Regions from separate parts of the Pantoea nemavictus genome, predicted to be linked through region 2. Evidence: predicted binding sites of a transcription regulator. Region 2 holds the regulator's gene; each other region holds the start of a gene.

Region 1 (8,279 bases), 950 kb from region 2:
CTGCCAATAAAATTGGCGACGGTCACCCAAAACCAGTTACGCAGCACGCTAAAGCCACTGATGCGACGCGCGAACCAGGCGATGGGCATGGTCATCATATTGCCGGTTAGCAGTTCACCGCCCGCCAGCACCGTCATGATTAAACCTACCGGGAAAACGGCGGCACCCAGTAGCACGCCGAATGAACCCCATTCAGCAGGCAGTTGGTTAATCACATGCAGATCGAGCAGGAAGCCCGTGGCGATAAAGGCTCCGGCCATAAAGCCCAAAATTAATAAGGTGGAGATAGGAAGGCGGCTTTTAGCCACGCCAGCTTGAATCGCCAGCTGAGCGATTTCTTTAGGTGTATGCAGCGACATAGTTCACTTTTCTTTTATTAAACAAAGGGGGACGTTGCTGGCCGGTCATTGAGAGAAATCCCTGGAAGGATGACCGGTTAATTAGCGCGCTAAGTTTTACACGCACTATTAACGAAAACAAGACTGTTACTAACATCTTTAACCTGAAGTTAACGCTATGTTGAGGCCGGGTTTGAGAAGCCATGCAATTAAATGCATATAACTCTGCGCAAACGGCAATGAGGTGCTGAAATAAAAGCCATGCAGGCATGGGGTTGACGCCTTTTTCAGCGATCAAACACAGAACGAGAATTTGACGTTGACACTCAACAGGCGGTTTCATATTATCCCGTCCGTCGAGTTTACTCGGCAGTTTTTCGGTTCGGGGGTATAGCTCAGCTGGGAGAGCGCTTGCATGGCATGCAAGAGGTCAGCGGTTCGATCCCGCTTATCTCCACCAAACCGCTCCCAACGGTTTGACCGAAAAATGATTTCCAGATGTGGGGGTATAGCTCAGCTGGGAGAGCGCTTGCATGGCATGCAAGAGGTCAGCGGTTCGATCCCGCTTATCTCCACCAAATCTCTGTTCGTTCTGAACGCATGATTAAATAACCACGAAGAACCTATAGCGACGCAATTTATTGCGCGGTTTTGCTATTTCAAATTCAAATGCGCACTAAAATGCGCCGCTACACATGTTGTAAGCAGCGCTTTTTTATCAGGCGGTTGCGGCCTGCTGCTGCAATTGCAGCACACGGAAACCGTGTGTGCCATCGCGATCCAGCTGCGCCACCAAGCCATACTCCCAATCCAGATAGGCCTGCATCACGCTGGGTTCGATATCGGTGCCTTCATACGGGCGGCGATAGCGATCGATCGCGGGTGAAAGTAGCTGCTGCTCACCTTGCTGCGTCGGCAGTTCTGCAGCGCGCCATGCGGCGTTACCCCCTTCCAGCACGAACACCGGCTTGCCGGTTAACTCTGCCACTTGTTCCACCGCGTAACCGGCCAGCAGACTGCTGCCGCAGGTCAGCACATAACGACGCGCCTCAGGCAGCAGCGCTTTACCCTGCTGCTGCAGGGTAGAGCGCAGTAACCAGGCCGCACCCGGAATATGGCTGTTAAGGTGATTGGCGCGGGTAGTGAAGTCCAGCACCTGCGTCTGGCCCTCTTCCAGCCATGCCGCTAACTGTTGCGGTGACACGAATTCAGGTTGAGCGACTGGCGGCACCTGTGCCTTCCAGTTACCGGTTTCACTGAAATCACTGGCCTGCAGTTCTTCCAGTACCGAAACCTGCCAGCCAAGCTGTGCCAACCAGGAGGCGGTCATATTGGCGCGGACGCCATCATCATCAATCAGCACAATCCGTGCGCCACGCACGCTAGCGTAATGGTCGGTTTCCTGTACCAGCTGGCCACCAGGCACGTGGCGGCTGCCGGGCAGATGCCCGGCGGCATACTCTTCGGCATCACGCACATCAAACAGATAGGTGGTGCGCGTTTCCTGCTGCCAGCGTTTAAGCGTGGCCAGTGGGATACGTTCCACACCCGCACGGTCAGCGATGCTGCGCGCACTATTCGCTGCCTGACGCTGTGCCGTTTCGCTGGTCTCGCCATAGCGGCGCGCCTGACCTTTATCCAGCGCATGTCCAGCCAGCGTCCAGCCAATAGTGCCATTACGCAGCGCGAATACCGGATTACGCACGCCGGCATTCACCAGCGATTGCGTGCCGATGATGCTGCGGGTGCGACCAGCGCAGTTCACAATCACCGTGGTTTCCGGCGACGGCGCGATATCACGTACGCGCAGCACCAACTCTCCGCCAGGCACGCTAGTGGCGCCAGGGATACTCATGGTTTGGTACTCGTCGAAGCGACGCGCATCCAGCACTACCACGTTGGCTTCGCTATTAATCAGCTGATGTACTTCGTCCGCTGACAGGGAAGGGGTGTGATTGTGATGCTCAACCAGCTCGCCAAATGCTTTGCTGGGTGAGTTCACATCGATAAACAGTTCACCGCCTGCCGCCTGCCAACCGGCTAAATCATCGGCCAGCAGAGCAACGTTGCTGTAACCCTGTGCGGCAATGCGTTCAGCGGCGGTTTGCGCCAGGCCTTCGCCATTGTCATATAGCGTGATAGCGGTGGTGCGCTGCGGAATACGATCCAGCAGCTCAAGCTCCAGCTTGGAAAGCGGAATATTCACCGCAAACAGCGGATGCGCGGTGGCAAACAGCGCTTCATCACGCACATCAATCAGCGCCACTTCCTGCTGCTGACGCAGGGCATCAATAATTTCCGCCGCCTGGCGTAAAGGAAAAACGGCTTTAGTCATGTGAAAGGTCCCAAATGTTCGGTAAGTAACGGTTGCTGTAACCGGAGATAAACGTTTTTTCGCTGCCGTCTTCGCGATAGACCGCGCGTTTTACTGCACCAATGTTGGCGCCATAAACGTGAATGCTAATGGAGACGCGGTCGTCATAGGCATTGCTGACGCGATGAATATCGCCAACCGTCGGCGATACCGCTTCGACGCTGCCGGGATCGAGTCGCACGGGAGCACCTTCCGGCTTTAAACCGTTGGGTCCAGGCTGCCACGATTGTGAAATTTCCGCGCCGCGCAGCATGCCAATTAATCCCCACACGCGATGGTCGTGAATGGGCGTTTGCTGGCCCGGTCCCCAGACGAAGCTCACCACCGAGAAGCGCTGCTGGGCATCAGCGTGCAGCAGATATTGTTGATAGTGTTCCGGATGGGGCTGTGTGAAGGCGTCGTCCAGCCAGTCGTCATGACGAATCAACTCGCCGAGCCATTCGCTGCCACGCTGCAAAATCGTGGTTTCCTCGGGCTGGGTATCTAACAAATTGGCCAGATTAGCGACGAAGTCGCGCAGGCGGTGATGCTGATAATGGCTCATGAGGCTCAGGCGCTCCTTTTATCAGCGGCAGAGAGCGCAGCGACTTTCTCGCGCGTCAAAGGAATCAGCTCGCGCCCATACTCCACCGCATCGTTAAGCGGGTCGAAGCCGCGAATCAGCACGCTATGAATGCCAAGGCGATAGTATTCCAGCAGCGCATCGGACACTTGCTCTGGCGTTCCCACCAATGCGGTGGAGTTGTAGCCGCCCTGAACCAGCTTCGCCACGCCGGTCCACAACACTTTATCCAGGCGATCGCCTTCGTTGGCGGCAGCGAGTAAACGCTGCGCCCCGACGCTCTGCGGCTTGGCCTTACCAAAAGCAAAGCCGCTTTCCGTAAGCTGTTTCTCGGCGGTGGCGCGGATATGTTCAGCACGTTCCCAGGCTTCTTTTTCCGTTTTGCCAAGAATCGGGCGGAACGAGATATTAAAGTTAATCTCGCGCCCCTGTTTGGCGGCAGCGGCACGCACGTTGCGCACGGTTTCTTCGGCTCCTTTCAACGGTTCACCCCATAGCGCGAACACATCGGCATGGCGTGCCGCCACCTCAATCGCCTCCTGCGACGATCCGCCAAAATAGACCGGCAGTTTTTTCTGCAGTGGTTTGATGGCGGAGAACGCCTGTTCAGCCTGATAAAACGCACCTTGATGATCGTAAGGCTGCGAGGACTCCAGGCTCTGCTTCAGCACGGTGAGGAACTCATCGCTGCGCGCATAGCGCTCGGCTTTATTCAGGAAGTCACCATCGCGCCGCTGCTCGACATCGCTGCCGCCGCTGATGATGTGCACGGCTAAACGGCCGTCGGTTAAGTGGTCGAGCGAGGCCAGTTTGCGTGCTGCCAGGGTTGGCGCGACAAAGCCTGGACGATGCGCCAGCAGAAACTTCAGCGTCGAGGTATGCGCAGCGGCGTGGGCAGTAACCAGAAAACCATCCGGTTGATCTGACCAATAGCCGACCAGAATGCGATCAAAGCCGGCTTCTTCATGCGCGCGTGCAAAGCGGGCAATATATTCTTTATCGAACAGCGGGCCGCTGGCCGGGATGATTTCGGAAGCGAGGCGGTGGCCAATCATGCCAAGGAATTGAATGCTCATGCGGTTCTCCTGAAGTGACGTCATGGAGAAAAACTACGGGCGCAGGCGGTATGAACGGAAATTCAATATTGTGCAAAGGTTTTGCATTTAACGGTGAAGCGGGTGATAGCGCGGGGAAAGTTGCGGAGCGACGAGATAGAACCGATTGAAATAATTAAGAAGAGAAGGGCGAGCCGCAGCTCGCCCAGACCATCAGAAGGCCAACACTAAACCGGCGATGGCGGCAGACAGCACGCTCACCAGGGTTGAGCCGTACAGCAGTTTCAGGCCGAAGCGCGAAACCACGTTACCCTGCTCTTCGTGCAAACCTTTAATCGCACCCGCCACAATTCCGATAGAAGAGAAGTTAGCAAAGGAGACGAGGAATACAGACAGAATACCTTCCGCATGTGGCGAAAGCTGACCGGCGATTTTCTGCAGATCCATCATCGCCACGAATTCGTTGGACACCAGTTTGGTCGCCATGATGCTGCCAACCTGCAGCGCTTCGTGTGAAGGAACGCCCATCACCCAGGCAAACGGATAGAACACATAACCCAGCACGCCCTGGAAACTGATACCGAAGATCAAATCGAACAAGGCGTTCAGACCAGAAATCAGCGCGATAAAACCAATCAGCATCGCCGCCACGATAATCGCTACTTTGAAACCGGCGAGAATGTATTCGCCCAGCATTTCGAAGAAGCTCTGACCTTTATGCAGATCCTGCAGCTGCAGGTCTTCTTCGCTATCAACGCGGTACGGGTTAATCAGCGACAGCACAATAAAGGTGCTGAACATATTCAGTACCAGCGCAGCCACCACATATTTTGGCTGGAGCATGGTCATATAGGCGCCGACAATCGACATGGAAACGGTCGACATTGCGGTCGCTGCCATGGTGTACATGCGGCGCTGCGACATCTTGCCGAGGATATCCTTATAGGCGATAAAGTTTTCTGACTGTCCCAAAATCAGAGAGCTAACGGCGTTGAAGGATTCCAGTTTGCCCATACCGTTAACTTTTGACAGCACGGTACCGATGCCACGAATCACCCACGGTAAGATGCGGAAATGTTGCAGAATACCGATTAATGCGGAGATGAACACAATCGGGCACAGAACATTAAGGAAGAAGAAGGCGAGGCCTTTTTCGTTCATGTTGCCGAACACGAAGTTGGTCCCTTCGGCCGCATACTTGAGCAGATGATCAAAGACGCCGGCGAAACCCTGTACGAAACCGAGGCCGACTGATGAGTTGAGGAAGAACCACGCCAGCAGTACTTCGATCACCAAAAGTTGGACGATATAGCGAATGCGAATGCTTTTACGATCGTGACTGACCAGCAAGGCCAGCACGGCTACCACCACCAGTGCTAAAATAAAATGCAAAACATGGGACATGTCGGCTCCAAATTTGAGGAGGGTTGTATTTTGTTGCGTATTCTATGTAACGCGTTACTTAAAAACGAGATCAAAACCACATTATAAGTATTCGCTATCGCGATTTTTCTCAGATAAGTCTGACCGCTCACAACCCCGTTACAATTCTCTCACAAGAAATATCCACAAAAACATTGTCTATAAAATGACCCAAGCGTAGAGTCAATTCCGTTGTCCTGGTTTTGGCAAGAACCACCTTTACCAAAATGTATAGCAATGGCTATACTTCATAGCACCATCTATTAATACGATAACTATAACCATATTTCATCTGCCTTGTTCACCTCTTAAGCTGCTCAGGTCAACAAGCATTAAGACAGGGTAAAACTATGCTAGAAAGCCGCACCGCTGAGCGCGCCGCTCGCGGAGCCAGAAAGATTAAGCTTGCGTTGCTGGGCCCCGCCTTTATCGCGGCGATTGGTTATATCGATCCCGGCAATTTTGCTACCAATATTCAGGCCGGCGCCGCCTACGGCTACAAGCTGTTATGGGTGGTGGTGTGGGCCAACGTGATGGCGATGCTGATTCAGCTGATGTCGGCCAAACTCGGCATTGCCACCGGCAAAAACTTAGCGGAGCACATTCGCGATCGCTTTCCGCGCCCGGCGGTATGGTTCTATTGGGTGCAGGCGGAAATCATCGCCATGGCTACCGATCTCGCCGAGTTTATCGGCGCAGCGCTCGGCTTTAAGCTATTACTGGGTATTTCGCTGCTGCAGGGCGCGGTGCTGACGGGGATCGCAACCTATCTGATTCTGATGCTGCAAAGTCGCGGGCAGAAGCCGCTGGAGCTGGTGATTGGCGGCCTGCTGCTGTTTGTTGCGGCGGCCTATATTGTCGAGCTGTTTTTCTCCCAGCCGAACGTCAGCGAGCTGGTGGTTGGCATGGCGCTTCCTTCGCTGCCGACTTCCGATGCGGTTTTCCTGGCTGCCGGCGTGTTAGGCGCCACCATTATGCCGCACGTGATTTATCTGCACTCGGCGCTGACGCAGCACGGTAATAAAGGCAGCAAAGCTGAGCGCTACTCCTCGACAAAGCTGGATGTGGCGATTGCGATGACCATCGCGGGCTTTGTCAATCTGGCGATGATGGCCACCGCAGCGGCGGCGTTCCACTTTAGCGGCCACTCTAAAATTGTCGATCTCGACCAGGCCTACTTAACGCTGCAACCGCTGCTGGGTCAGGCTGCCGCCATTGTGTTTGGTTTAAGCCTGGTTGCCGCCGGTCTCTCTTCTACGGTGGTGGGAACGCTGGCAGGACAAGTGGTTATGCAGGGCTTTATCCGCTTCCACATCCCGCTGTGGTTCCGCCGTACCATCACCATGTTGCCGTCCTTTATTGTGATTTGGGCCGGCTGGGATCCAACGCGTATTCTGGTGATGAGCCAAGTGCTGTTGAGTTTTGGTATTGCACTGGCGCTGATTCCGCTGCTGTCATTCACCGGCAACCGTGAATTGATGGGCGATGAGATGGTGAACTCGCGTCTGATGCAGAATGCCGGGCGCTTGATTGTGGTGCTGGTGATCGCCCTCAATCTCTACCTGCTGGTCGGCGAAGCGCTCGGTTGGTAAGCGCGCGATAAACAAAAAATCCCGCTATCAAGCGGGATTTTTTGTTTAGTGATGATGATGATCGTGGTGGCCACGACGATCGTCATGGCGGTGATCGTGACGATGATGTTCACGACGTTCACGTTCATGCCAGCGACGTTCGCGCTCACGTTCATAGGCGCGATGACGTTTCCACTCTTCATGACGCCACCAGCGATTATCATTGTACTGGTAGCGATCGTTCCACCAGCGCGGCTCGCGCCAGCGGCCGCCATCCCAGTAATTACCGTGACGATCGCGATCGCCAAGATGCAGCGTGACGCCGGGACCCAAATTGATGGTGGCGCTATTAGCTTCTGCTGTGTGTGTGGCTAATGGGGATAAAGTTGCCAGCAAGGCGGCAAACAAAATTGCACGTTTCATAACTTCTCCTTTTCAGTAGCTTATCTCTGCCACCGTTGCGCTAGTTTGCCACATCGGACCAGGTAAGCCTTGAGAATCAGTCTGAAAACGCTGAGGGAAATCTGAATTGAGAATTTTCTGCTGCGAAGAACGCCCGACAAATGCCGGGCGGGTAAACGTTTACACCAAGATATTATGGATGGCGCTAATTTCGTCTGTGCTTAGCTCTGGCTGGCTCAACATCTCCACGGCGTCATCAATCTGCGCAGTTTTACTGGCACCAATTAATACCGAAGTGACGCGCGCGTCGCGCAGCACCCAGCTCAGCGCCATTTGTGCCAGCTTCTGACCGCGCTGTTGGGCAATCGCCTGCAGCTGACGCACTTTTTCCATCTTCTCTTGCGTCAGCTGGTTCTCATTGAGGAACTTACTGCCGCTGGCGATGCGTGAATCTTCTGGAATGCCCTGCAAATAGCGGTCGGTTAACACGCCACCTGCCAGCGGAGAGAAGGCGATGCAGCCGACGCCGTTTTCGCCCAGCACATCCAGCAAACC
Region 2 (8,279 bases):
CAACATGCCGAGACTAATCGCCACCACCGAATGAAGATATTCCGTGCCCGCCAGGCTGAAGCTGGCCACAGCACCGAGCGCCATTAGCCAGGCTTTCGGGTTGATCAGCTGCAGCAAACCGCCTTGCCAGAATGGCATCTGCTTCACCGTGACATCGTCGGTTTCCAGCTTTTCATACGCGGCGGTAGCGATTTTCCACGCCAGCCACAGCAGATAGAGGCTACCGGCAATCTTCAGGATCAGATGTAGTGAGGGATAAAGCAGGATAAGACTGCCGATACCAAATGCCACCATCAGCAACATGACTTGCATACCAATCATGATACCAATGAGCAGCGGAATGGTGCGCAGGAAGCCAAAATTAGCACCAGAGGCGGTAAGTAACATATTATTGGGCCCGGGCGTGATGGCTGCGACCCAAAGAAAACCTAACATTGATAAAAAAAGACTCAGTTCCATGTATATTCGGGTGCTCCTCACCCAGTAAAGCGAACAACCCATCGAAGCTATCAGCGACTTATGCATCAGACAAGCCTTTACCCAAGCTATTTTGATCGCCCCAGCGGCGAGCGCTTTAAACCACTGCGCGGATTCACTAACGCGCACCTGCAAACGCTGCTGCCGCGCATTCTGCGCCGCCGGGTCAGCTTACGTCCGCACTGGCAGCGTCTTGACTTGCCGGACGGCGATTTTGTTGATTTAGCGTGGAGCGAAGATCCGGCGCAGGCGCGTCACAAGCCGCGCATGGTGATGTTTCATGGCCTGGAAGGCAGCTTTCGCAGCCCCTACGCGCACGGCTTGATGCAGGCGTGTCAGGCACGTGGCTGGCTGGCGGTAGTGATGCACTTCCGCGGCTGCAGCGGCGAACCGAACCGCCTGGAGCGCATCTATCACTCCGGTGAGACCGAAGATGCCACCTTTTTCCTGCACTGGCTGCAGCGTGAATGGGGCACGGTGCCGACTGCTGCGGTGGGTGTTTCGCTCGGCGGCAACATGCTGGCCTGCCTGCTGGGATTGCAAGGTAACGATGCGCCCATTGATGCCGCCATCGCCATCTCAGCACCGCTGGCGCTCGAGCCGTGCAGCACCAAACTGGATGTCGGCTTCTCGCGTTTCTATCAGCACTATTTGCTGACGCGGCTGAAGAAGAACGCCACGCGTAAATTACACGCCTGGCCCGGCACGTTGCCGGTCGATCTCAGCCAACTGCGCGCTTTTCGCCGCTTACGCGAATTTGATGATGCGATAACCGCACGTGCGCACGGTTTTATTGACGCGAACGACTATTATCAACGTGCTAGCGCCATGCCGCTGCTGACCGGCGTGCGCAAACCGTTATTGATCATCCATGCGCAAGACGATCCTTTTATGACCGATGCCGTGATCCCGCGCCCCGAACAGCTGTCAGCCTCCACGCAGTATCAGCTGACGCAGCACGGTGGCCACGTTGGCTTCGTCGGCGGCAGCTTGCTTAAACCAAAAATGTGGCTGGAACAGCGCGTACCCGATTGGCTCTCAACGTATCTGGATGTGTAATTGTGATTATTCCCTGGCAAGAACTCGAAGCGGACACGCTGGAAAATCTGATTGAAACCTTTGTGTTACGCGAAGGCACCGATTACGGCGAGCAGGAGCGCAGTTTGCTGCAAAAAGTTGCCGATGTGCGGCGTCAGCTGGAGCGCGGCGACGTCGTGTTAGTGTGGTCAGAACTGCATGAATCCATCAATATCATGCCGAAGGGTGAATTCCGCGGCTGATGCACCCAAGCGCAATTCGTGGTAACAATGCTCATCGCCGGACCTCACAGGGAGCTCTGTTATGTCAGCCAGGCATCCAATTATTGCCGTCACCGGTTCCAGCGGTGCCGGAACCACCACCACCAGCCTCGCCTTCCGCAAGATTTTCCAGCAGCTTAATCTGCATGCGGCGGAATTAGAGGGCGACAGTTTCCATCGCTTCACGCGTCCGGAAATGGACATGGCGATCCGCAAAGCGCGCGATCTCGGCCGCCACATCAGCTATTTCGGCCCGGAAGCCAACGACTTTGGCTTACTGGAGCAAACGTTCAAGCATTATGGCCAAACCGGCCTGGGCGAATCGCGGAAATATCTGCACACCTACGATGAAGCCGTGCCGTGGAATCAGGTGCCCGGCACCTTCACGCCGTGGCAACCGCTGCCGGAAAACACCGATGTGCTGTTCTATGAAGGCTTACACGGCGGCGTGGTCACACAGCAGCAGAATGTGGCGGAGCATGTTGATCTGCTGGTGGGCGTGGTGCCGATTGTTAACCTTGAGTGGATTCAGAAGCTGGTGCGCGACACCGGCGAGCGCGGCCATTCACGTGAGGCGGTGATGGATTCGGTGGTGCGTTCGATGGAGGATTACATCAACTTCATCACGCCACAGTTTTCACGCACGCACATCAACTTTCAGCGCGTGCCAACCGTTGACACCTCAAACCCGTTTGCCGCACGTGAAATTCCATCACTCGATGAAAGCTTCGTAGTGATTCACTTCCGCGGGCTGGAAGGTATCGCCTTCCCCTATTTGCTGGCGATGATTCAGGGATCGTTTATTTCCCACATTAATACGCTGGTGGTGCCGGGCGGCAAAATGGGATTGGCGATGGAACTGATAATGCTACCGCTGGTTCAGCGACTAATTGAAGGAAAACGGATTGAGTGAGGGTTACTCGCCGGTATGGAACCGGTCGCCATGAATGGCGACTCTACAAAAAACGCGATGATTTCGTAGGGTGCGCATTGATGCGCACCTGGAAGCATTAAAGCTCGATCACTTCATAGCTGTGGGTGATTTCCACGCCCTTGCCCAGCATAATCGCCACAGAACAGTATTTTTCCGCAGAGAGATCAACCGCGCGCGCTACGGCTTTATCGCTCAACGCTTTGCCGCTGACGATAAAATGCAGGTTGATATGGGTAAAAATGCGTGGAGCTTCTTCGCGGCGTTCTGACGTCAGTTTGACTTCGCAATCGGCGACATCGCTGCGCCCTTTTTGCAGAATCGACACCACATCAATGGCGCTACAACCACCGGCGGCCATGAGCACCATCTCCATAGGACTTGGCGCTTTATCACCGGAATTACCGTCCATTAATACCTGATGACCGGATGAGGATTCTCCGAGAAAGGTAAGACCTTCCACCCATTTCACTCGTGCCTGCATGATTCTTTCTCCTGAAGCGGCGGTTTTGCCGCCAGATTACGCTTTCACCTGATAAACAGCAATCCAGACTATTCCCCCGTTTGCTGAAGCGAGACAACACAAGACAGCTCGCAAAAGCTGTGCTACAAACAGTGCTGAAAATATTTTCGTCGTTACAGACGAAGGCGGGAAGAATCAAAAGCGTAGCTTAAGAATGACCCGGAATAATTTTTCCATTACTGGAAACGCTCGACGATTAAACCGCCTGACAGGGAAAAAATGCCCCCTGTATTTTGGGCACGATTACAACAGAGGATAATAGCGAATGGTTCTCGGCAAACCGCAAACAGACCCTACACTCGAATGGTTCCTGTCCCATTGCCATATTCACAAATATCCATCCAAAAGCACGCTCATCCATCAGGGTGAGAAAGCGGAAACGCTGTACTACATCGTTAAAGGTTCCGTAGCGGTACTGATTAAAGATGAAGAAGGCAAAGAGATGATTCTCTCCTACCTCAATCAGGGAGATTTCATCGGCGAACTCGGTCTTTTCGAAGAAGGCCAGGAACGTAGTGCCTGGGTGCGTGCGAAGTCTGCCTGCGAAGTGGCTGAAATTTCCTACAAAAAATTCCGTCAGCTGATTCAGGTAAACCCGGATATTTTAATGCGACTTTCGTCGCAAATGGCGCGTCGTCTGCAAGTGACATCGGAGAAAGTGGGCAACCTCGCTTTCCTTGATGTGACAGGACGTATTGCGCAAACGCTGCTTAATCTGGCTAAACAGCCAGATGCGATGACTCACCCAGACGGCATGCAAATCAAAATCACCCGTCAGGAGATTGGTCAGATCGTGGGCTGCTCACGCGAAACTGTGGGCCGTATCCTGAAAATGCTGGAAGATCAGAATCTGATCTCCGCACACGGTAAAACCATCGTCGTTTACGGCACCCGCTAATTTCTTCTCACCCACGGCGTGATGGCAACATCGCGCCGTTTCTATTTGCGATGAGCTGATGTGGCGCCGAATCATCTATCATCCTGAAGTCAACTATGCGCTGCGGCAAACGCTGGTGCTGTGCCTGCCTGTGGCTCTCGGTTGGCTGTTTGGCGATCTGCAAAAAGGTCTGCTGTTCTCGTTAGTGCCTGCCTGCTGCAATATGGCGGGTCTGGATACGCCGCATAAACGCTTCTTCAAACGCCTGATTGTCGGTGGTTCGCTGTTTGCCACCGGCAGTTTCCTGATGCAAATTTTGACCGCTTACCAGATTCCGCTGCCGCTGATCCTGCTGGCGCTGCCGCTGCTGATCGGCGTAACCGGCGAAATCGGCCCGCTGCATGCACGCCTGCTGCCCGCCACTTTAATCGCCGCCATCTTTACGCTCAGCCTGGTTAGGCGCATGCCGATATGGGTGCCGCCGCTGCTCTATATTGGCGGCACGCTGTGGTACGGCTTATTCAACTGGTTCTGGTTCTGGCTGTGGAAAGAGCAGCCGATGCGCGAATCACTCAGCCTGCTGTTCCGCGAACTGGCCGATTATTGCGATGCCAAGTACACCTTATTGACGCAGCTAACCGATCCGGAAAAAGCGCTGCCACCGCTGCTGGCACGTCAGCAAAAGGCGGTCGATCTCATTACCACCTGCTACCAGCAAATGCATATGCTGTCGGCCAGCCGCGATAACAGCCACAAGCGCCTGACGCGCGCCTTCCAGGTGGCGCTGGATTTACAGGAACACATCTCGGTCAGCCTGCATCAGCCTGAAGAGGTGCAGAAGCTGGTGGAGGAGAGTCACGCTGAAGCGGTGATCCGCTGGAACGCCAAAATTATCTCCGCACGGTTACGCGTGCTGGCCGATGCCATTCTCTATCATCAGCTGCCGGATCGCTTTCATATGGAGAAACAGCTCGGCGCGCTAGAGAAAATTGCCCGCCAGCATCCGGATAATCCGGTCGGCAATTTCTGCCTCTACCACTTCAGCCGCATCGCCCGCGTATTGCGCACGCAGAAACCGCTCTACACGCGCGACCTGATGGCCGATCGTCAACGTCGTTTGCCGCTGTTGCCAGCACTGCGCAGTTATCTGTCGTTCAAATCCACCGCCTTACGCACTGCGGCCCGCTTCGCCGTGATGCTGATGTTTGGCAGCTCGCTGGCACTGTTCTTTAATATCCCTAAACCGTACTGGATATTGATGACGATTATGTTCGTCAGCCAGAACGGCTATAGCGCCACGCGCGTGCGTATTCAGCACCGTGCGCTGGGCACCTTTGCCGGTTTATTGATTGCCGCGGCCTCGCTGCAGCTGGCGGTGCCAGAATCAATCACCTTGCTGTTTATGCTGGGCATCACGCTGGCGAGCTATCTGATCACGCGGAAATATTATGGCTGGTCGATGATTGGCTTCACCGTCACTGCGGTGTATTCGCTGCAGCTGCTGTCGCTCAACGGCGCGCAGTTCTTGTTGCCGCGCATGATGGATACCTTGATGGGCTGCCTGATTGCTTTCGCCGGCATGATTTGGCTGTGGCCGCAGTGGCAAAGCGGACTGCTGCGCAAGAATGCGCACGATGCGCTGGAAGCATATCAGGAAGCGCTGCAGCTACTGCTTGGCCCGGAGCAGTCGCCCGAGAAGCTGGCGTATCAGCGTATCAAGGTTAACCAGGCACACAACGCGCTGTTCAACTCATTGAACCAGGCGTCGAGCGAGCCGGGCTTTAACCTGAAATATCTGCAAGATATGCGCATGTGGGTGACGCACAGCCAGTTTATCGTTGAGCACATTAACGCCATGACGATTCTGGCGCGCGAGCACACCATGTTGACGGCGAAGCTGGCGGAACGTTATCTGCAATCTTGTGAAATTGCGCTGCAGCGTTGCCAGCAGCGGCTGGCGTATGACGGGCCGGGCAACGACAGCAATATTCTGGAAGCGCCGGAGAATCTTAACGAAGGGCCGGTTACGATTGTCGAACAGCATGTGAAGCGGATTTTGCAGCACCTTAACGTCATGCACACCATCTCTTCACTGGCGTGGAGCCAGCGACCGCATCATGGCCGCTGGCTCAAGGTGTTACGTCCGAAAGCAGATTAAGCGGCCAGCACCTTTTCAATCGCCGTCGCGAAACGCGTCATGCCTTCGGCAATATCGGTTGGCTCAATCACCAGCGACGGCACAAAACGAATCACATCGGTGCCGGCGGTGAGAATCATCAGCCCTTCCTCTGCAGAAGCATTGAGGATGTCGCGTGCTTTGCTGGCGAATTGCGGCTTCAGCGCGGCACCTATCAGCAGGCCTTTGCCGCGAATCTCGCTGAAAATATCGAATTTGCTGTCGATGGCTTGCAGCGCTTCAACAAATTGCTGACGGCGCGCTTCCACACCCTCCAGTACTTCCGGTGTGTTGATGATATCCAGCGCGGTTTCAGCAATCGCACAGGCCAGCGGATTGCCGCCGTAGGTGGTGCCATGTACGCCCGGCGCCATCACCGATGCAATGTCGTTGGTGGTTAACATCGCGCTCACCGGGAATCCGCCGCCCAGCGCTTTTGCGCTGGTGAGAATATCGGGCTTGATGCCGTAATGCTCGTAGCTAAACAGTTTGCCACTGCGGCCCATGCCGCTCTGCACTTCATCCAGCACCAGCAGCGCGTTATGTTCATCGCACAATGCGCGTAAACCCTGCATAAACGCCTGCGTAGCGGGCACCACGCCGCCTTCGCCCTGAATCGGCTCCACCACGATGGCGCAGGTGTGATCGTCAATCACCGCCTTTACTGCGTCGAGATCGTTGAAGGGCACATGCACGATATCCGCCGGTTTTGGCCCAAAGCCATCGGAATATTTCGGCTGCCCGCCAACCGAGACCGTGAACAGCGTGCGACCGTGGAAGGCGTTATGGAAGGCGATGATTTTGCTCTTAAACGGGCTGTGTTTTTTACAGGCGTAATAACGTGCCAGCTTGAAGGCTGCTTCGTTGGCTTCTGCGCCGGAGTTACCAAAAAACACGCGGTCGGCAAAAGTGGCAGCAATAAGTTTGCTGGCCAGACGCAGCGCCGGTTCGTTAGTGAACACATTGCTGGTATGCCACAGTGTTTCGCCCTGGGTTTTCAGCGTCTCCACCAGCGCCGGATGACAATGGCCCAATGCAGTTACCGCGATACCGCCTGAGAAATCGATATACTCTTTGCCCTGCTGATCCCACACTCGGCTGCCTTTGCCCTTAACCGGCACAAACTGCGCAGGTGCATAAACAGGCAAAATAACGTTATCGAACGTTTCCCGGGTTACCGCTAGTTTTTCCGCTGCCATTGATGACCTCATCGGGTTATATGTTGAGCTAATGTGAAAATATAATCACAAAATATGCATAAAAAATCATACGAAGGCAAACATAAGTTACGCGCTGAGGAAATTAGCCAGCAGTTGGTGGCCTTGTTCACTGAGGATGCTTTCCGGATGGAACTGCACGCCTTCCAGCGGCAAGGTGCGATGGCGGAAGCCCATAATCTCATCCGGCTCGCCGTCGCGCAGGCTCCACGCGGTGATTTCAAACTCAGCGGGCAGCGTATCACGCGCCACAATCAGCGAATGATAGCGCGTTACGGTAAGCGGGTTATTCAGGTTGCGGAACACACCTTGATTGCTGTGTTGTATGCGCGAGGTTTTACCGTGCATCACCTGCCGCGCACGTACCACCTGCGCACCGTACGCTTGGGCGATCGCCTGATGCCCAAGGCAAACGCCGAGAATCGGTACGCGCCCGGCAAAGTGGCGAATGGCGGCAAGCGAGATGCCGGATTGATCTGGCGTGCACGGGCCTGGCGAAATCACCAGATGCGTTAGCGGCAACGCTTCAATCTCTTGCAGCGTAATGGCATCGTTGCGCACCACGCGCACATCCGCGCCGAGTTCGCAGAAGTATTGGTAAAGATTCCAGGTGAAGGAGTCGTAGTTATCGATTAGCAGCAGCATAGCGCCCTCCGGCCAGTAAAAGCGGCGCTATTCTACCCATTTTAGCTGACCGGGCTCACCACTTTCGCAAACTGGGCAGTAAGCGGATCCAGATCGCCCGCGACGCCAGCCGAGATCGCGGCGCGCCACTCCTCG
Region 3 (8,279 bases), 1.2 Mb from region 2:
GCTGATTTTGATTGAGACGCCAGCCAATCCCACCAACAGTTTGGTCGACATCCAGTTAATGCAGCAGGTTGCCGATGTGATTGCGCAGCAGCAAGGTTCACGGCCGATTCTCGCCTGCGACAACACCCTGCTCGGCCCGGTGTTTCAGCATCCGTTAAAGCACGGCGCAGATTTGTCGCTCTATTCGCTGACTAAATATGTGGGTGGCCATTCGGATTTGATTGCCGGCGCGGTGCTCGGCAGTAAAGCGCTGGTGAGCAAGGTGCGTTCGCTGCGTAGTGCCATCGGCACCCAGCTTGATCCGCACTCCAGCTGGATGATCGGCCGCTCGCTGGAGACGCTGTCGTTGCGTATGGAGAAGGCGGCCAGCAATGCGGATAAAGTGGCGGCGTTTTTACGCGATCATCCACAGGTAGAAAAGCTGCATTGGCTGCCGTATCTCGATGCAGAGAGCCCAGCCGGCAAAACGTATCAGCGCCAGTGCAGCGGCGCCGGCTCGACCTTCTCATTTGATATTCGTGGCGGACAAGCGGCGGCGTTCCGCTTCCTCAATACGCTGGCGCTGTTCAAGCTGGCGGTGAGCCTGGGCGGCACCGAATCGCTCGCCAGCCATCCTGCCAGCACCACCCATTCGGGCGTGCCGCAGGAAGTGCGGCAACGCATTGGCATCAGCGATGCCACCGTGCGCCTGTCAATTGGTATCGAGCATCCCGACGACCTGATTGAAGATATGCGTCTGGCGCTTGAAGCCGCGATTAACTGACGCTAAAGCCCAGCATCATGCCGGTATCTTCATGCTCGAGCAGATGGCAATGCGCCATATAGGCATTCTCAGCGTTGGCGACATAGTTGAAGCGCACCAGCACTTCGCTGCGCCAGCCGTTTACGCTGACAATGTCTTTCCAGCCGGCACGATGCGCTTCCGGCGGCTTGCCGTTTTCTGACAGGATGCGGAATTGTGTGCCGTGAATGTGGAACGGATGCAGCATCGCATCGCCTTCGCCGGAGATGGTCCACTTCTCCAGTTTACCCAGTTCCACATTGAACATCGGCTTGGTCATATTGAAGGCCTGGCCGTTGATCTTGTTGCCGTTGTGGAAATCATACGCCGCAGCTTTACCGTGGCTGCCGTGATCCATCGCCATGTCACCATGATCCATCGGCTGCGCGCTGTTACTCATCGCCATGTTGCCATGATCCATTTTCACACCGCCCATGGCTTTGTCACCGTAGCGATCCATCAGCGCCTGCATGCCTTGCTGATCAAGCTGCGGATCCATCATCAGCTGTAGCCAGCGGCTTTGCAGGCCATCCGTTGCAGGAACCGGTGGCAGATCCACCAGTTTGTCCGGCAGCGTACCGCTGGCCATCACGCGTAGCGGCATGATCTGCACCAGCGGCAAAGGTTGATCGAACGGGGCAAGCGTCATGCCCATCTGCGTAACCGGCAGCGTCACCATGTCGAAGGTTTTGCCATCCGACGTATCCACCATCACCTCAAAACGCTCGCCCGGTAACAGCGGCAGGCTCGTCACTTTCACCGGTTCGGCCAGTAAACCGCCGTCGCTGGCGATCACATACAGCGGACGCCGATCGCTTGTCGCGATATGCAGCGAGCGCGCGTTACAGCCGTTGAGCAAACGCAGGCGCAGCCAGCCGCGCGGTACGGCATGCTGCGGATATGGCACGCCGTTGGTCAGCATCAGATCGCCAAACCAGCCCACCGCGGCGCGCATGATATCGAGTTGATAATCGATTTGCGTCCCCGCTTTATTCAGCTGTTTATCCTGGAAAATCAGCGGCACGTCATCTTCGCCCCACTGCATCGGCAGGCGCAGTTTGCCGGACGCTTCATCTTCCAGCAGCACCAATCCCGCCAGACCTTGCGCCACCTGATAGCCGGTTTTGCCGTGTTGATGCGGATGGAACCAGCAGGTGGCGGCCGGTTGATCCGGGGTAAAACTCACCTGACGCGTGGCACCTGGCGCAATGATCCCTTGCGGACCGCCATCAACATCGCCAGGAATTTCCAGGCCATGCCAGTGCAACGTAGTGGCTTCAGGCAGTTGGTTATGAATATTTACCGTGACGTTTTTTTCGCGCTGCAATCTGAGTGCTGGCCCTAACAATCCGCCGTTGTAGCCCCAGGTGGGCACCGCTTTGCCGTTCCATTGGCTGCTGCCGGTCATGGCGGTCAGCGTGTATTGCCCGCGTGCGTCAGGTTCCAAAATGGAAGGGATCGGCAATAACGGTCGCGTGGCGGCCATTAGTGAGCGGCTCCATAGCGGCAGCGCACCGGCGGCGCTGAGAGCAGCAGTCAACTTTAGAAAATGACGACGTTGCATATTCTTATCCTTGTCGTGAATAAGGGCACAGCGTAAACCTTTACCCTGCGGGAGGGTCAAGTGCTGAAACAGAATGCACTGAGAAAAAGCGCGTGAATGGCCCGAAAGGGCAAATTTAGCGGAATAGCGACAATAACTGTGCTAACGTCAATAAATTGTCCCTTGTTGAGAATCATTATGACGAAAAGCATCAAGATCCTGCTGCTGGCGGGACTCCTTGGCTTCTCCTCCACCAGTTTTGCCCTGAGTGAATCCGAAGCAGAAGATCTCGCCGACCTCACCGCGGTGTTCGTTTATCTGAAGAACGATTGTGGCTATCAGGATTTGCCGGACGCGCAGATTCGTAAAGCGTTGGTGTTTTTTGCCCAACAGAACCGTTGGGATCTGAGCAACTACAGCAACTACAACATGAAGTCGCTCGGTGAAGAGAGCTACAAGGATTTGAGCGGCATCGCCATTACCAACGACAAGAAGTGTAAGTCGTTAGCGCGCGATTCGCTGAGTTTGCTGGCTTACGTGAAGTAATCGGTTCCCCTTCGGTTGGTGCTCGCTGTCCCCTTCGATGGTGCTGGCTGTCCCCCTCCTCGGTCCTCCCCCATAAATGGGGGAGGAAGATGCTGCTATATGTGAGTTGGGAGTTGCATGTGGCAGCGTCTCCTTCCCCTGCTTGCGGGGGAAGGCCGGGATGGGGGACAGCCAGCACGATCCAAACCTAAACCGTTAACTCCAGACCAATTCCACGCTCGCGCAGGTCGCGACATACCGCTTCATCCAGACGCGCATCCGTCACCACATCAGTCAGGCTATCAATCGGTGCCGCGCAGTACAGCGACCAGGAGCCGTATTTACTGCTGTCAGCCAGCAGCACCCGGCGGCGCGCATTGGCCAGCAAGTCCATCTTCAATCCGGCTTTATCTTCGGTTGGCGTGGTAATGCCGCGTTCGATACTCCACGAGTTACAGCTGACAAAAGCGATATCCGGATTGATGCTGCGCAACAGGCGACGCCCGTGCTCACCAATACACGACTGGCTGGAATCATCGATGCGTCCGCCAATAATGGTGGTTTCGATCTGCTTAAACTCGGATAAAAACAGCGCGATATGCAGATCGGCGGTGATAACGCGCAGCTTGAGATGCGTTAGCTGGCGCGCCAGCTCCAGCATGGTGGTGCCGGCATCCAATACCACCGCATCACCCGACTGCACATAACGGGCGGCAAACTGGGCAATGGCCTGTTTTTCCGCCAGATTACGCTGCATCTTCTCCAGCGTAGTGGGCTGGTTGGGGATAAAGCGATTTAGCGTGACGCCGCCGTGGCTGCGGCTAATGACGCCCTCCTTGTCCAGCTTAATCAGATCGCGGCGGATGGTCGCTGGCGAGGCGGAAATAGCGCTCACCAGTTGTTCAACGGTGACCAGATTATGACTCTTCAGATAGTCCATAATCTGGTCGAGACGGCTTTGTCCCTTCATATTTCCCTATGCAAGCTGCATCGCGAGTTTAATGGAGATTGCCATGCTCGCAGAGTTCGCTTTACCTGTCCAGGCGATATCAAATGCGGTGCCGTGGTCCGCCGATGTGCGGATAAAGGGCAAGCCCGCAGTAATATTCACGCCATCATAGAAACCCAATAACTTCAGTGGGATATGTCCTTGATCGTGGTACATCGCGACCACCATATCGTACTGCCCTTCCTGACACTGCAGGAACACGGTATCGGGCGGGCATGGGCCATGCACATCAATGCCCTGCTGTTTCATCACGTTAATCGCAGGCGCGACGATAGTGATCTCCTCATCGCCGAACAGACCGTTTTCACCGGCATGAGGGTTAACTCCCGCCACCGCGATGCGCGGCTTATCGAACCCGACGCGGCGCAGGAAGCTGTCGGCCATGCCGATCACCGTCTGAATGCGTTCACCGTTTAAGGTGTCGAGGAACTTACGCAACGCGATATGCGTCGTGACGTGAATCACTTTCAGCTTATCGGTGTAGAGCACCATGGCGTAGTTTTTAGTATTGGTGAGCTGTGCCAGCAGTTCAGTGTGGCCAGGATACAGGTGACCTGCCGAGTGTAGCGCTTCTTTATTCAGCGGCGCGGTCGCTATGGCGTGAACTTCTCCGGCCAGTGCCAATTCGGTGGCGCGCTTAACACAGCGCCACGCCAGATCGCCCGCCTCTTTCTGCACCACGCCCGGTTTTAGCGCATCCGCATCCGCCAGCGGTTCATCAATCACATTAATAATGCCCGGCGCGAAGTGCGCATCGTTAACCTGGTCAAGCACGCGCAGCTCAGCCTGCGGCGTCACATTTAACCCCATCACCCGGCGCAGCGTGTTCGCGCAGCCGACTACAACGGCCGGCACGCCCGCTAAATCACCTTCTGCCAGCGCTTTAATGATGATCTCCGGGCCAATGCCCGCCGGATCGCCCATGGTAATCGCAATAATTTTATTCACTCAACTTCTCCTCAATAAAACGAATGGCTTCTACCAGGGTGTTTTCGTCACCAAAGCCACCTGCTTTGGTCATCACCGGCAGGTGTAATTCACTGTTAAGCAAAACCCCGTGCGGCACACAGCCCGCCACCAGGCCCTGAATCTGGAAACCGCTGGCACCTAATGCCTGCGCCACGGCAATCGCCACATCTCCGCCGGAGAGATAAAGCCCCGCAGGCTGCACCTGACGACAAACGGTGCTGGTTAACTGCGCGAGAAACTGGCAGATGCGTTCGCCTAATGCCTGCCGCGAAACCTGATGCTGCTGGCAGAGTTGCTCAATGTCGTGACGCTGATCGACATGCTGCGTGGTGCGCAGCACGCAATGCGCGCCATCGTGCAGCGCCTGCAGCATCGCCTGTTGCCATACGGCGGCTTGCGGCCAGGCAGGCTGGGCAAACAGCTGGCGGATATCAATGTCGATAATGCGGATGTCGCGCTGGCTGGCAAGGCGCGCAATTTGCTGCTGCGCCATTGCGCTCATCGAACCCACCACCGCCAGCACCGGACGCGGCCGACGGGCAGCCAGCAGTTCGCCCAGCGCATCGCTCAGGCCTGAGGCTCCGGCCAATAGTGGCCGCTCATCTAGCGCGGCCGCCGCCGCCATTAATAAGGCAAGGTCGGCGTCCTGCTCGATATCCACCACCAGCAACCCCTGTTTGTGCGCCAGTACCTGGGCCAGTTGTGCGCCGCGTACCGTGGCGAGGTCGAGGGTCTCGCCGGGCAAGATGCTCTGCATTTGCAGGCACGTCAGCACATGGCTGCTGGTAACCGGGGTTTTGGGATCGCTGGCGAATTCGGTATCAATCAAACGCTGCTGATCGATCCAGACTTCACCGTTGCGCGTGGTACGCCCCAGTTTCGGCACCGCCGGCACTACCAATGCTAATTTTTTGCCGCTGGCCTGCAGCGCCACGCTGATTTCCGCACCGGGATTGCCGCGCAGCGTGGAATCGATCTTCTTAAACAGCCAGCCATCGTTGGCCATCGCCTGATGCTGCTCCAGCGCAGCAAGGGTGCGACGCGCCGCTTCTTGCGCGTTTACCGCGCGGCTATCGGTGCTGATCACCAGCACATCAGCGCTGCCAGCTGGATGGGGTGTGCTGCTGTCAAACAGCACATGCACGCGCGCTCCGGCGCGTGCCAGCCCGCTGCCCGCATCATTAGCACCGGTAAAATCATCGGCAATCACTAAGACGGGCGTTTTCCATGGCTGTGAAGTCATTTTCTCTCCTTTAACGGCTACTGCCGTGCTGCAATGATTATATTCAATCATGATTGATTATATGTGAGCAAGATCAAATTAATTGAAATCAATTTGTCCTATAAAATTAGGCACTGAAATGATGGACCTCGCGCTGTTTGAGCAAAATTAATCATTCAGCACAAAAAACGCGATAAGGGTATGTAATGAATATCAACAGCACCGTGATAAGTGGCTTTCAGGCGCTCAATGACCTCAGCTATCTACTACGAGGTAAGAAGAGAGCCCTGCTGGTGACCGATAAGAATATCGAAGGCATTCCGGCGGTTCAGAGGCTGATCGCCCAGCTGCAGCAACAATTGGCTAGCCTGAGCATCGTCAATTCGGTGCCGCCAGAGCCAAGCCAGCACGATGTGGCGGCCATTGTCGCTGCGCTACCGGCCACCGATGTCGATCTGGTGATTGGCGTCGGCGGTGGCAGCGTACTGGATGTCGCTAAGCTGCTCTCTATTCTGTGCGTCGCGGACGCGCCAACGCTGGATGCGCTGCTGGCCGGTGAAAAACCGCAGACGCGCACCCCTTCGCTGCTGATTCCCACCACGGCGGGCACCGGCTCGGAAGCCACGCCGAACGCCATTCTGGCGATCCCGGAGAAAGAGACCAAAGTCGGCATAATCACGCCGGTGATGCTGCCGGATTATGTCGCGCTGATACCGGAGCTCACCACCAGCATGCCACCGCATATCGCCTCTTCTACCGGTATCGATGCGCTGTGCCATCTGATCGAATGCTTTACCGCTACCGTGGCGAATCCGGTAAGCGATAACTATGCGCTGATCGGCATGAAAAAGCTGTTTGCCAGCCTCGAAACCACTCTCGCTGAGCCGGATAACCTTGAAGCGCGCCTGAATATGCTGTGGGCATCTTATTATGGCGGTGCGTCGATTGCGCATGCCGGTACCCATCTGGTTCACGCCATGTCCTATCCGTTGGGCGGTAAATATCATCTGCCGCACGGTGTGGCTAACGCCATTCTGCTCGCGCCGTGCATGCGCTTTGTGCGTCCAGCGGCGGTGAGCAAATTCGCTCAGGCTTACGATCTGCTGCCCGATGCCGATACGTCACTGGATGAAGAAGCCAAATCTCACGCGCTGGTTGAGTACTTCGCCGCGCTGGTAAAACGCCTAAAGCTGCCCGCCAGTCTGGAAGAGCTGGGTATCGGCCCGGATCACCTGCCGTATCTGGTTGAAGCCGCACTCGACGTGCAGCGTCTGATGAAGAATGTACCGATGAAAGTGGGCGCAGATGACGTACGCAACGTCTACCTGACGCTGTTTCCCGCTTTGAGCCACTAAGCATTATCGAGGACAACATGAGTAAGAAAATTCAGGGCGTGTTAACCGCCATCGTTACCACCTTCGAACGCGACGGTGCCTTTAATCCCGTCGCCCAGCGCGAGCAGGTCAAACGCCAGTTAAGTGCTGGCAACGGTATTTTCTGCGGCGGCACCAACGGTGAATTCTTCGTGCTGAACGAGCAGGAGAAGCTGGCGGTGACACAGACTTGCGTCGATGAAGTTAACGGCACCGCGCCGGTAGTGGCGCACATTGGCGAAATCTCGACGCGTGAAACCATTCGTCTCGGCAAGCAAGTGGCGAAGCTGGGCGTGGATGCGGTTTCGGTGATTACGCCCTACTTCGTGCCGCTGAAACAGGAAGAGCTGATCGCCCACTATCGCGCGGTAGCTGACGCCATCGATGTGCCGCTGTTCCTCTATAACATCCCGGCGCGCACGGGCAACACGCTGCAGCCGGAGACCGTGCGCACGCTGGCTGCGCATCCGAACATCATCGGCATCAAAGATAGCGCTGGCAGCTATGAAAGCCTGAGCGGTTTTCTGCAGGCGGCAGCAGGCATCGATAGCTTCGATGTACTGAATGGCCCGGATTCGCTGATTCATCAGGGCTTCGTCGACGGCTGCTCGGCCTGTATTTCAGGGCTCGCCAACGTCGCCCCCAAAGAGATCAACGCCATTTGGGCACGCTTCCACGCTGGCGATATCGAAGGTTCTCGTCTGGCGCAGGAAAATGTCACCGGCTTGCGCACCGATCTGTATAGCGTCGGCTTCTCGCCTGCTGCAGTAAAAAAAGCGGTGTCGCTGCTCGGCTTTGACGTGGGCGACAGCCGCTATGCGGTGAGTTTCTCTGCCGACGAAGAGCAGAAAATTCGT

What was found. The regulator CRP, encoded in region 2, controls carbon source genes, mostly activating them, when cyclic AMP is high. The targets are predictions, from matches to a motif close to ATGTGANNNNNNTCACAT.
Region 1: a site for CRP is predicted at 5,798-5,815, ahead of WH298_RS03630 (NupC/NupG family nucleoside CNT transporter). Genes of this name have one in related genera too.
Region 3: a site for CRP is predicted at 6,132-6,149, ahead of WH298_RS13345 (iron-containing alcohol dehydrogenase). Genes of this name have one in related genera too.

Annotation. Positions count from the first base shown of each region.
Region 1 covers NZ_JBBGZW010000001.1:785,007-793,285, reverse strand. The annotation lists gene WH298_RS03660 (formate/nitrite transporter family protein) at 1-359, opposite strand, end outside; tRNA gene WH298_RS03655 (tRNA-Ala) at 723-798, shown strand; tRNA gene WH298_RS03650 (tRNA-Ala) at 841-916, shown strand; gene WH298_RS03645 (rhodanese homology domain-containing protein) at 1,057-2,673, opposite strand; gene WH298_RS03640 (cysteine dioxygenase family protein) at 2,666-3,256, opposite strand; gene WH298_RS03635 (LLM class flavin-dependent oxidoreductase) at 3,262-4,350, opposite strand; gene WH298_RS03630 (NupC/NupG family nucleoside CNT transporter) at 4,543-5,733, opposite strand; gene WH298_RS03625 (Nramp family divalent metal transporter) at 6,102-7,343, shown strand; gene WH298_RS03620 (DUF2502 domain-containing protein) at 7,389-7,745, opposite strand; gene mgrA (L-glyceraldehyde 3-phosphate reductase) at 7,905-8,279, opposite strand, start outside.
Region 2 covers NZ_JBBGZW010000001.1:1,735,348-1,743,626, forward strand. The annotation lists gene WH298_RS07955 (LysE family translocator) at 1-459, opposite strand, end outside; gene WH298_RS07960 (hydrolase) at 520-1,536, shown strand; gene WH298_RS07965 (YheU family protein) at 1,539-1,757, shown strand; gene WH298_RS07970 (phosphoribulokinase) at 1,819-2,688, shown strand; gene WH298_RS07975 (OsmC family protein) at 2,786-3,190, opposite strand; gene crp (cAMP-activated global transcriptional regulator CRP) at 3,495-4,127, shown strand; gene WH298_RS07985 (YccS/YhfK family putative transporter) at 4,186-6,264, shown strand; gene argD (bifunctional acetylornithine/succinyldiaminopimelate transaminase) at 6,261-7,481, opposite strand; gene WH298_RS07995 (aminodeoxychorismate synthase component II) at 7,569-8,144, opposite strand; gene WH298_RS08000 (putative adenosine monophosphate-protein transferase Fic) at 8,186-8,279, opposite strand, start outside.
Region 3 covers NZ_JBBGZW010000001.1:2,933,454-2,941,732, reverse strand. The annotation lists gene WH298_RS13375 (cystathionine gamma-synthase family protein) at 1-763, shown strand, start outside; gene cueO (multicopper oxidase CueO) at 756-2,345, opposite strand; gene WH298_RS13365 (YacC family pilotin-like protein) at 2,523-2,870, shown strand; gene WH298_RS13360 (DeoR/GlpR family DNA-binding transcription regulator) at 3,058-3,819, opposite strand; gene WH298_RS13355 (D-threonate 4-phosphate dehydrogenase) at 3,826-4,806, opposite strand; gene dtnK (D-threonate kinase) at 4,799-6,070, opposite strand; gene WH298_RS13345 (iron-containing alcohol dehydrogenase) at 6,256-7,404, shown strand; gene WH298_RS13340 (dihydrodipicolinate synthase family protein) at 7,422-8,279, shown strand, end outside.